Regions from separate parts of the Bradyrhizobium sp. 179 genome, predicted to be linked through region 2. Evidence: riboswitches for the same ligand, from Rfam matches in the RefSeq annotation. Region 2 holds a riboswitch; the other holds the start of a gene.

Region 1 (3,645 bases), on a different contig from region 2:
CATGACACCACCTCGCATGTAGCCCGGATCTCGGCCCGCATCCTGACACATACTCGGTGTCATCGCCCGACTTGATCGGGCGATCCAGTACTCCGCGGCGGACATTTTTGAAACGAACTACCGCCGCAGAGTACTGGATGCCCCCGACAAGCCGGGGCATGACAGCGGAGCGTGGGACTAGCGCTACACCCGGAAATGCTTGCTCAGCTTCAGCCCCTGCGCCTGGTAGTTCGAGCCGATGCGCTGGCCGTACATCGCATCGGGACGCGCCAGCATCTTCTCGTAGACGAGGCGGCCGACGATCTGGCCATGCTCGAGGATGAAGGGCACCTCGCGCGAGCGCACCTCCAGCACGGCGCGCGCGCCTTGCCCGCCGGCACCGGCATAGCCGAAGCCGGGATCGAAGAACCCGGCATAATGCACGCGGAATTCGCCGACCAAGGGATCGAACGGCACCATCTCCGCGGCGTAATCGGGCGGAACCTGCACGGCCTCTTTCGAGGCCAGGATGTAGAACTCGCCGGGATCGAGGATCAGGCTGCCATCGGGACGGGCCGACATCGGCTCCCAAAAATCTTCCACCGCATAGCCGGAGCGACGGTCGACGTCGACGACGCCGGTGTGGCGCTTGGCGCGGTAACCGACGAAGCCGTTGGCCTTCTCGCCGGAGAGGTCGACCGAGACGGCGACGCCGCCGGCCAGGTCGGCATCGTCGATGTCGACGAGGCGCTCGGTCGCATGCAAGCCATCGAGTTCGTCGGCATTGAGGATGGCGTCACCGGTGCGGAAGCGCACCTGCGACAGACGCGAGCCCTCGCGCACCAGCACCGGAAACGTCTTCGGGCTGATCTCGGCATAGAGCGGGCCGTGATAACCGGCGCCGATCATGTCGAAGCGGCGGGTCCCGTCGGCGATCACGCGGGTGAAGACGTCGAGCCGGCCGGTCGAGCTCTTGGGATTCGCGGCCGCGACGATTTCCGGCGGGAGCGCGAGGCTCTCCAGCAGCGGCACGATGTAGACGCAGTTGGTCTCGAGCACCGCGCCGTCGGCAAGACTGAACTCGTGCAGCTTCAATTCGTCAATGCGCTCGGCGACGGTGGCGCCGGGACCGGGCAGGAAGCTGGCGCGGACGCGATAGGCGATGTCGCCGAGGCGCAGATCGAGGCTCGCCGGCTGGATCTGGCTTTCGACGAAGTCGTAGGCGGGCAGGATCAGCCCCGCCTCTGCCATCGCCGCAATCATGCGGTCAGGCAGGATACCATTGGCATCGGCAGCGACCGTGAACGTCAACCGGGGGTCCTCATCAAGGGGCAAACGCATCCCGAGATACGGGAAATACTAGCCTTTTACGGCTATCCGATGGACGCCTTGACGGAAAGGGCATTGCGGAATATGAGCATCACTTATCCCGTGGTGATTTGAGCCGGCCGGCTTGCAGCCACGTTAAATAAGTCGCTAAACAGGCCGGGGACCTCTGTGATCCCGGCCCGTGGAGATATCCAGGCCGGTTTTTTTGTGACCATTTTTGCTCGAATGGTCATGTCGGAGGTCCTATGTCGAAGTCGCCTGCCACTTACCGTCCCGAAACCCGCCTGGTCCATTCCGGCACCCTGCGCTCGCAATATGGCGAGACGTCGGAGGCGCTGTTCCTGACGCAAGGGTACGTCTACAACAGCGCCGAGGAGTGCGAGGCGCGGTTCAAGGGCGAGGACCCCGGCTTCATCTATTCGCGCTATTCCAATCCGACCGTCGCGATGTTCGAGCGCCGCATGATCGAACTCGAAGGCGCCGAAGCCGCTCGCTCGGCGGCAACCGGCATGGCCGCGGTGACGACGGCGATCCTGGCGCCCCTGAAGGCGGGCGATCATGTGGTGGCGTCGCGCGCGCTGTTCGGCTCGTGCCTCTATGTGGTGCAGGATCTGCTGCCGCGCTACGGCATCGAGACCACGCTGGTCGACGGCCTCGACCTCGACCAATGGCAGCGCGCCCTCAAGCCGAACACCAAGACGTTCTTCCTGGAGAGCCCGACCAATCCGACGTTAGATGTGCTGGACATTCCCTCGATCGCCGAGATCGCGCACAAGGGCGGTGCGCGACTCGTCGTCGACAACGTATTCGCAACCCCGATCTGGCAGAGCCCGCTCGCGCTCGGGGCCGACGTCGTGGTCTATTCCGCGACCAAGCACATCGACGGCCAGGGCCGCTGTCTTGGCGGCATCATCCTGTCCTCGGAAGCCTTCATCGCGGAGCACATCCACAATTTCATGCGCCAGACCGGCCCGTCGATCTCGCCGTTCAACGCCTGGGTCCTGCTCAAGGGCCTGGAAACGCTGGGCGTGCGCGTGCGCGCGCAGACCGACACCGCAGCGCGCATTGCCGAGGTGCTGGCGAGCCATCCCAAGATCTCGCGGCTGGTCTATCCCGGCCGCGCCGATCATCCGCAGGCCGCGCTGGTGAAGAAGCAGATGCGTGGCGGCTCGACGCTGGTCGGTTTCGAGGTGAAGGGCGGCAAGCAGGCGGCGTTTCGCGTGCTCAATGAGTTGAAGCTGGCGAAGATCTCGAACAATCTCGGCGACGCCAAGAGCCTCGTCACGCATCCGGCCACTACGACGCATCAGCGTCTGAAGCCGGACGACCGCGCCGCGCTCGGCATCAACGAGGGCTTCATCCGCTTCTCCGCGGGCCTCGAGCATGCGGAAGATCTGATCGAGGATCTGACCGCGGCGCTGGAGAAGGCGTGACGGGCGAATGGCGAATAGTGAGTGGCGAATAGACCCCATTCGCTATTCGCCATTCCCTATTCGCCCCTACATCGGCCGATACGTGCGCACATCAGCGGGCACGTTCACACCGAGCTTGATCTGGCCGACGGAGCGGATGATGTCGTCGGCGAGGAGCTGGGCGAAGCAGGCGTAGCCCCAATCGTTCATGTGCAGGCCGTCGGCGATGACGAAGCTCTCGACCGGGATTGCCTGTTTCTCGTGCCAGTCGCGCATCACCTCGAAGCGCGGGAAGATGCCAACGTGACGGAGCTCGGCGACCTTGCCGAGCAGCTTCACCATCTTGCCGGCGCTCTCGGCGCGCTGGTTGACCGCCGGCGAATATTGCGGATCGACCAGCACGATGTCGGCGCCGCCGGCGGCCTGGATGCGGCTGATGCCGTCCTCGACCAGCTTTGCGGTATCGGCGGGATCGAGGTTGCGCAGCACGGCGTTGGTGCCGACCTGCCAGATCACGAGATCCGGATGCACGTCGATCACCTGCGTCTGGAGGCGCTTCATCATCTCGGGCGCATCCTCGCCACCGACGCCGGCATTGATGACGGTGATGTCGGCGGTCGGATAGTGCCGGCGCAGCTGTGCGGCGAGACGGTTCGGATAATTGAACTCCGGCGAGCTCGCACCGAATCCTGCGGTGGACGACGAGCCGAACGCGACGATGACGACGGGCTGGCCGGCGACGAGCTTGCTTGCGACACGCGGCAGCGAGCCCATCGCCTTCGGGCCGCCCTTCGGCGGCAGGCAGGGCACGCGGCTGAAGATGTCGCCGGCCGACTTTGCGACTTCCTTCACCTTGTCGAGGGCGCGCGCCGTGACGCCGCGCTGCTCGGGGGACGTCGCGGCGACGGTGGTCTGGGAGGGCGGT
Region 2 (3,645 bases):
GACGAGGTCGGTATCGGCATCGCCCTGCACCACCGCGAGCCCCTTGGCGACGCAGCGGTTGACGCCCTCGCGCGACAGCTCGATGCCGCGGCCGTCGATGCCACGCGTTTCCAGCAGCTGGAGCAGATCGCCCTCGCCGCAGCCGACGTCGAGCACCTTCGAGCCGGGCTTGACCATGTCGGCAACGAGCAGATGATCGGCGCGAAACTGACCGGACGGCCCCGTCGCAACGCCGTTCAGCGGCAGCACCTCCTGTACCGACATCTTAGCCACCTTTGCCGTTGAGACCGCGGGCCTTGCCCGCGGATTGCAGGAAGGCCCGCGAGATGTCGAAGAATTCGGGGACGTCGAGCAGGAAGGCGTCGTGGCCGCGATCGGTCTCGATTTCGGCGAACGACACCCGCGCGCTCGACGCATTCAGCGCGTGCACCAGCGCGCGCGATTCCGATGTCGGGAACAGCCAGTCGCTGGTGAAGGAGACCACGCAGAAGCGGGTCTTGATGCCCACGAACGCCTTTGCCAGCACGCCACCATGATCGGCGGCGATGTCGAAATAATCCATCGCGCGCGTCAGATAGAGATAGGAATTGGCATCGAAGCGCTCGACGAAGGACGAGCCCTGATAGCGCAAATAGGACTCGACCTGAAAGTCGGCGTCAAACGAAAAGGTCGGCAGCTCACGGTCCTGCATGCGGCGGCCGAATTTTCGGTGCAGCGCGGCGTCTGAGAGATAGGTGATGTGCGCCGCCATCCGTGCCACCGCGAGGCCGCGATGCGGGTGGATGCCATGGTCGGCATAGCCGCCATTGTGCCAATCGGGATCGGCCATCACGGCCTGGCGGCCGAGCTCGTGGAAGGCGATGTTCTGCGCCGAGTGCCGCGTCGAGCACGCAATCGCCAGCGCGGAGTACACGCGGGCAGGATAGGCCGCGGTCCATTGCAGCACCTGCATGCCTCCCATCGAGCCGCCCACCACCGCGAACAACGTGTCGATGCCGAGCCGGTCGATCAGCATCGCCTGCGCCCGTACCATGTCGGGAATGGTGATGACGGGGAAATCGAGGCCCCAGACCTTGCCCGTCGCGGGATTGATCGAAGCCGGCCCGGTCGAGCCCATGCAGCCGCCGATCACGTTGGAGCAGATGATGAAGTAGTGTTGAGGATCAAGCGGACGGCCGGGGCCGACCAGCGTCTCCCACCAGCCGGGCTTGCCGGTGACCGGATGCACGTTGGCGACATGCTGGTCACCGGTCAGCGCATGGCAAACCAGAATGGCGTTGGAGCGATCGGCGTTCAGCTCGCCATAGGTCTGGTAGGCGATCTGGAACGGGGAGAGATCGACGCCGCAATCGAGCCGCAGCGGCTGATCGGCGCCGAAATGCACAACCTGCGAACTCGGATGATCTACCTCGTGCGATCGATCGTCGGCGCTGATCGCGGGACTCGGAATCGACTTGACGCTACCCATCTGAGCATCGACCTCGTTTGCGATCAGACTTACGACCGCAGTGACATCAGGCCATAAAAAACCCGGCCTGAACGATAGGTTCGGCCGGGATCGGAAGCGTCCCCGGCCTGTTTAGCGAGTTTTTTAACGTGGCTGCAAGCCGGCCGGCTCAAATGACCACGGAACAGGCAAAAACTTACTGTTTGGAGCGGTCTTCGTCAAGCCGCGGTCCGGATTAACCCCATTCGTCCCTGATACGTCGCCTGAAAAGGCCCAGCTTCTCCTAGCATTTCTCTTTGCTTTCGCGGCCTATCCTGCCTAATCAGGACATCGACCGCAGCGGTGACGGCACTGACCGATCCGCATTGGAACGCCTCTGAACAGCCGTTGTCAGTCATGTCCCAACGTCCGCCCGCGCCGCCATCGCTTCAGGAATTGCGCAAGGAGATCGACGCGATCGACGAGGGCATGCATCGCCTCCTGATGCAGCGCGGCGACATCATCCACCGCCTGATCCAGGTGAAGCAGACCCAGGAGGTCGGCTCCGCATTCCGGCCGGCGCGCGAGGCCGCCATGATGCGCGACCTCGTCCAGCGTCATCGCGGCATCCTGCCGCTCGACACGGTCGAGAGCATCTGGCGCGTCATCATCTCGACCTTCACCTATGTGCAGGCGCCGTTCTCCGTGCATGCCGACATCTCGGTGAGCGAGCCGGCGATGCGCGATTCCGCGCGCTTCCATTTCGGCTTCACCGTGCCCTACATCGCGCATTTCAGCGCGCAGGCCGCGGTCGAGGCGGTGGCGAAGTCGAAGGGCGACCTGGCGCTGGTCTCGGCGACCTCGAGCCGCACGCCGTGGTGGCTGGAGCTGGAAGAGACCGGCGCGCCCAAGATCATCGCGCGGATGCCGTTCGTCGAGCGCGCCGACCATCCGGCTGCACTGCCGGTGTTCGCGATCTCGCGCGTCGCCGACAGCGCGCTGGTGACTGAGGTCGAGACCTTCAGCGTGCGCGTATCGGGCTGGAACGCCGAGGTCGCGCGCGCCCTGTCGCCGCTTGCCGAAATCGTGGCGGTGCCCGATACCGCCTTCGACGGCGCCGCCCTGCTGGTCTCGGTCACGAGCGCGACCAGCATCGACAAGATCAGGGCTGCCCTGATCGAGGCGGGGGCCTCGGTGCGCTCCACGGCCCTCGTCGGCAGCCACGCAACGCGCTATACGGTGCCCCCGACCGGGCCGAAATCGTAAGTCGCGAGCCGTCCCGCCAATCCGGAGTTGAAGATGTCCCGCCCCGTGCCGAATCCCGGCATTCTCGATATTGCGCCCTACACGCCCGGCAAGAGCCCGGTGCCGGAGCCGGGCCGCAAGGTGTTCAAGCTCTCGGCCAACGAGACGCCGTTCGGGCCCTCGCCGAAGGCGATCGAGGCGTTCAAGCGCGTGGCGGATCATCTGGAGGATTATCCGGAAGGCACCTCGCGCGTGCTGCGCGAAGCGATCGGCCGCAGCTTCGGCCTCGACCCCAACCGCATCATCTGCGGCGCCGGCTCCGATGAGATCCTCAATCTGCTCGCGCACACTTATCTCAGCCAGGGCGACGAGGCGATCTCGACCACCCACGGCTTCCTGGTCTACCCGATCGCGACCATGGCGAACGGGGCCAAGAACGTGGTGGCGCCCGAAACCAACTTCACCGCCGACGTCGATGCCATCCTCGAGGCCGTGACACCGCGGACAAAACTGGTCTGGCTCGCCAATCCCAACAACCCGACCGGCACCTATCTGCCGTTCGATGAGGTCAAGCGCCTGCGCGCCGGCCTGCCCTCGCAGGTGCTGCTGGTGCTGGACGCCGCCTATTGCGACTACGTCTCGCGCAACGATTACGAGATGGGAATCGAGCTCGTCGCCACCACCGAGAACACGGTGGTAACGCACACCTTCTCCAAGATCCACGGACTTGCGGCGCTGCGCATCGGCTGGATGTTCGGCCCCGAGCACATCATCGACGCAGTCAACCGCATCCGCGGTCCCTTCAACGTGTCGACGCCGGCGATGTATGCCGCGGTCGCCGCGATCGAGGACACCGCGCACCAGGCGATGTCGAAGCAGTTCACCGAGACCTGGCGCAACCGGCTGACCGAGGAGATCGGCAAGATCGGGCTGAAGGTGACGCAGAGCGTCGCCAATTTCGTGCTGATCCACTT

The links. Region 2 has a riboswitch for S-adenosylmethionine ahead of IVB12_RS12030 (homoserine O-acetyltransferase). Riboswitches for the same ligand answer to the same signal wherever they lie in the genome.
Region 1: linked by a shared signal. The riboswitch ahead of IVB12_RS36880 (O-succinylhomoserine sulfhydrylase) and the one ahead of IVB12_RS12030 (homoserine O-acetyltransferase) in region 2 are both predicted to bind S-adenosylmethionine.

Annotation. Positions count from the first base shown of each region.
Region 1 covers NZ_JADPJR010000160.1:78,272-81,916, reverse strand. The annotation lists gene IVB12_RS36890 (PAS domain S-box protein) at 1-3, opposite strand, end outside; gene IVB12_RS36885 (2'-deoxycytidine 5'-triphosphate deaminase) at 184-1,290, opposite strand; SAM riboswitch at 1,401-1,480, shown strand; gene IVB12_RS36880 (O-succinylhomoserine sulfhydrylase) at 1,554-2,741, shown strand; gene IVB12_RS36875 (SGNH/GDSL hydrolase family protein) at 2,808-3,645, opposite strand, start outside.
Region 2 covers NZ_JADPJR010000053.1:83,090-86,734, reverse strand. The annotation lists gene metW (methionine biosynthesis protein MetW) at 1-264, opposite strand, end outside; gene IVB12_RS12030 (homoserine O-acetyltransferase) at 266-1,468, opposite strand; SAM riboswitch at 1,559-1,638, opposite strand; gene IVB12_RS12025 (chorismate mutase) at 1,844-2,692, shown strand; gene hisC (histidinol-phosphate transaminase) at 2,726-3,645, shown strand, end outside.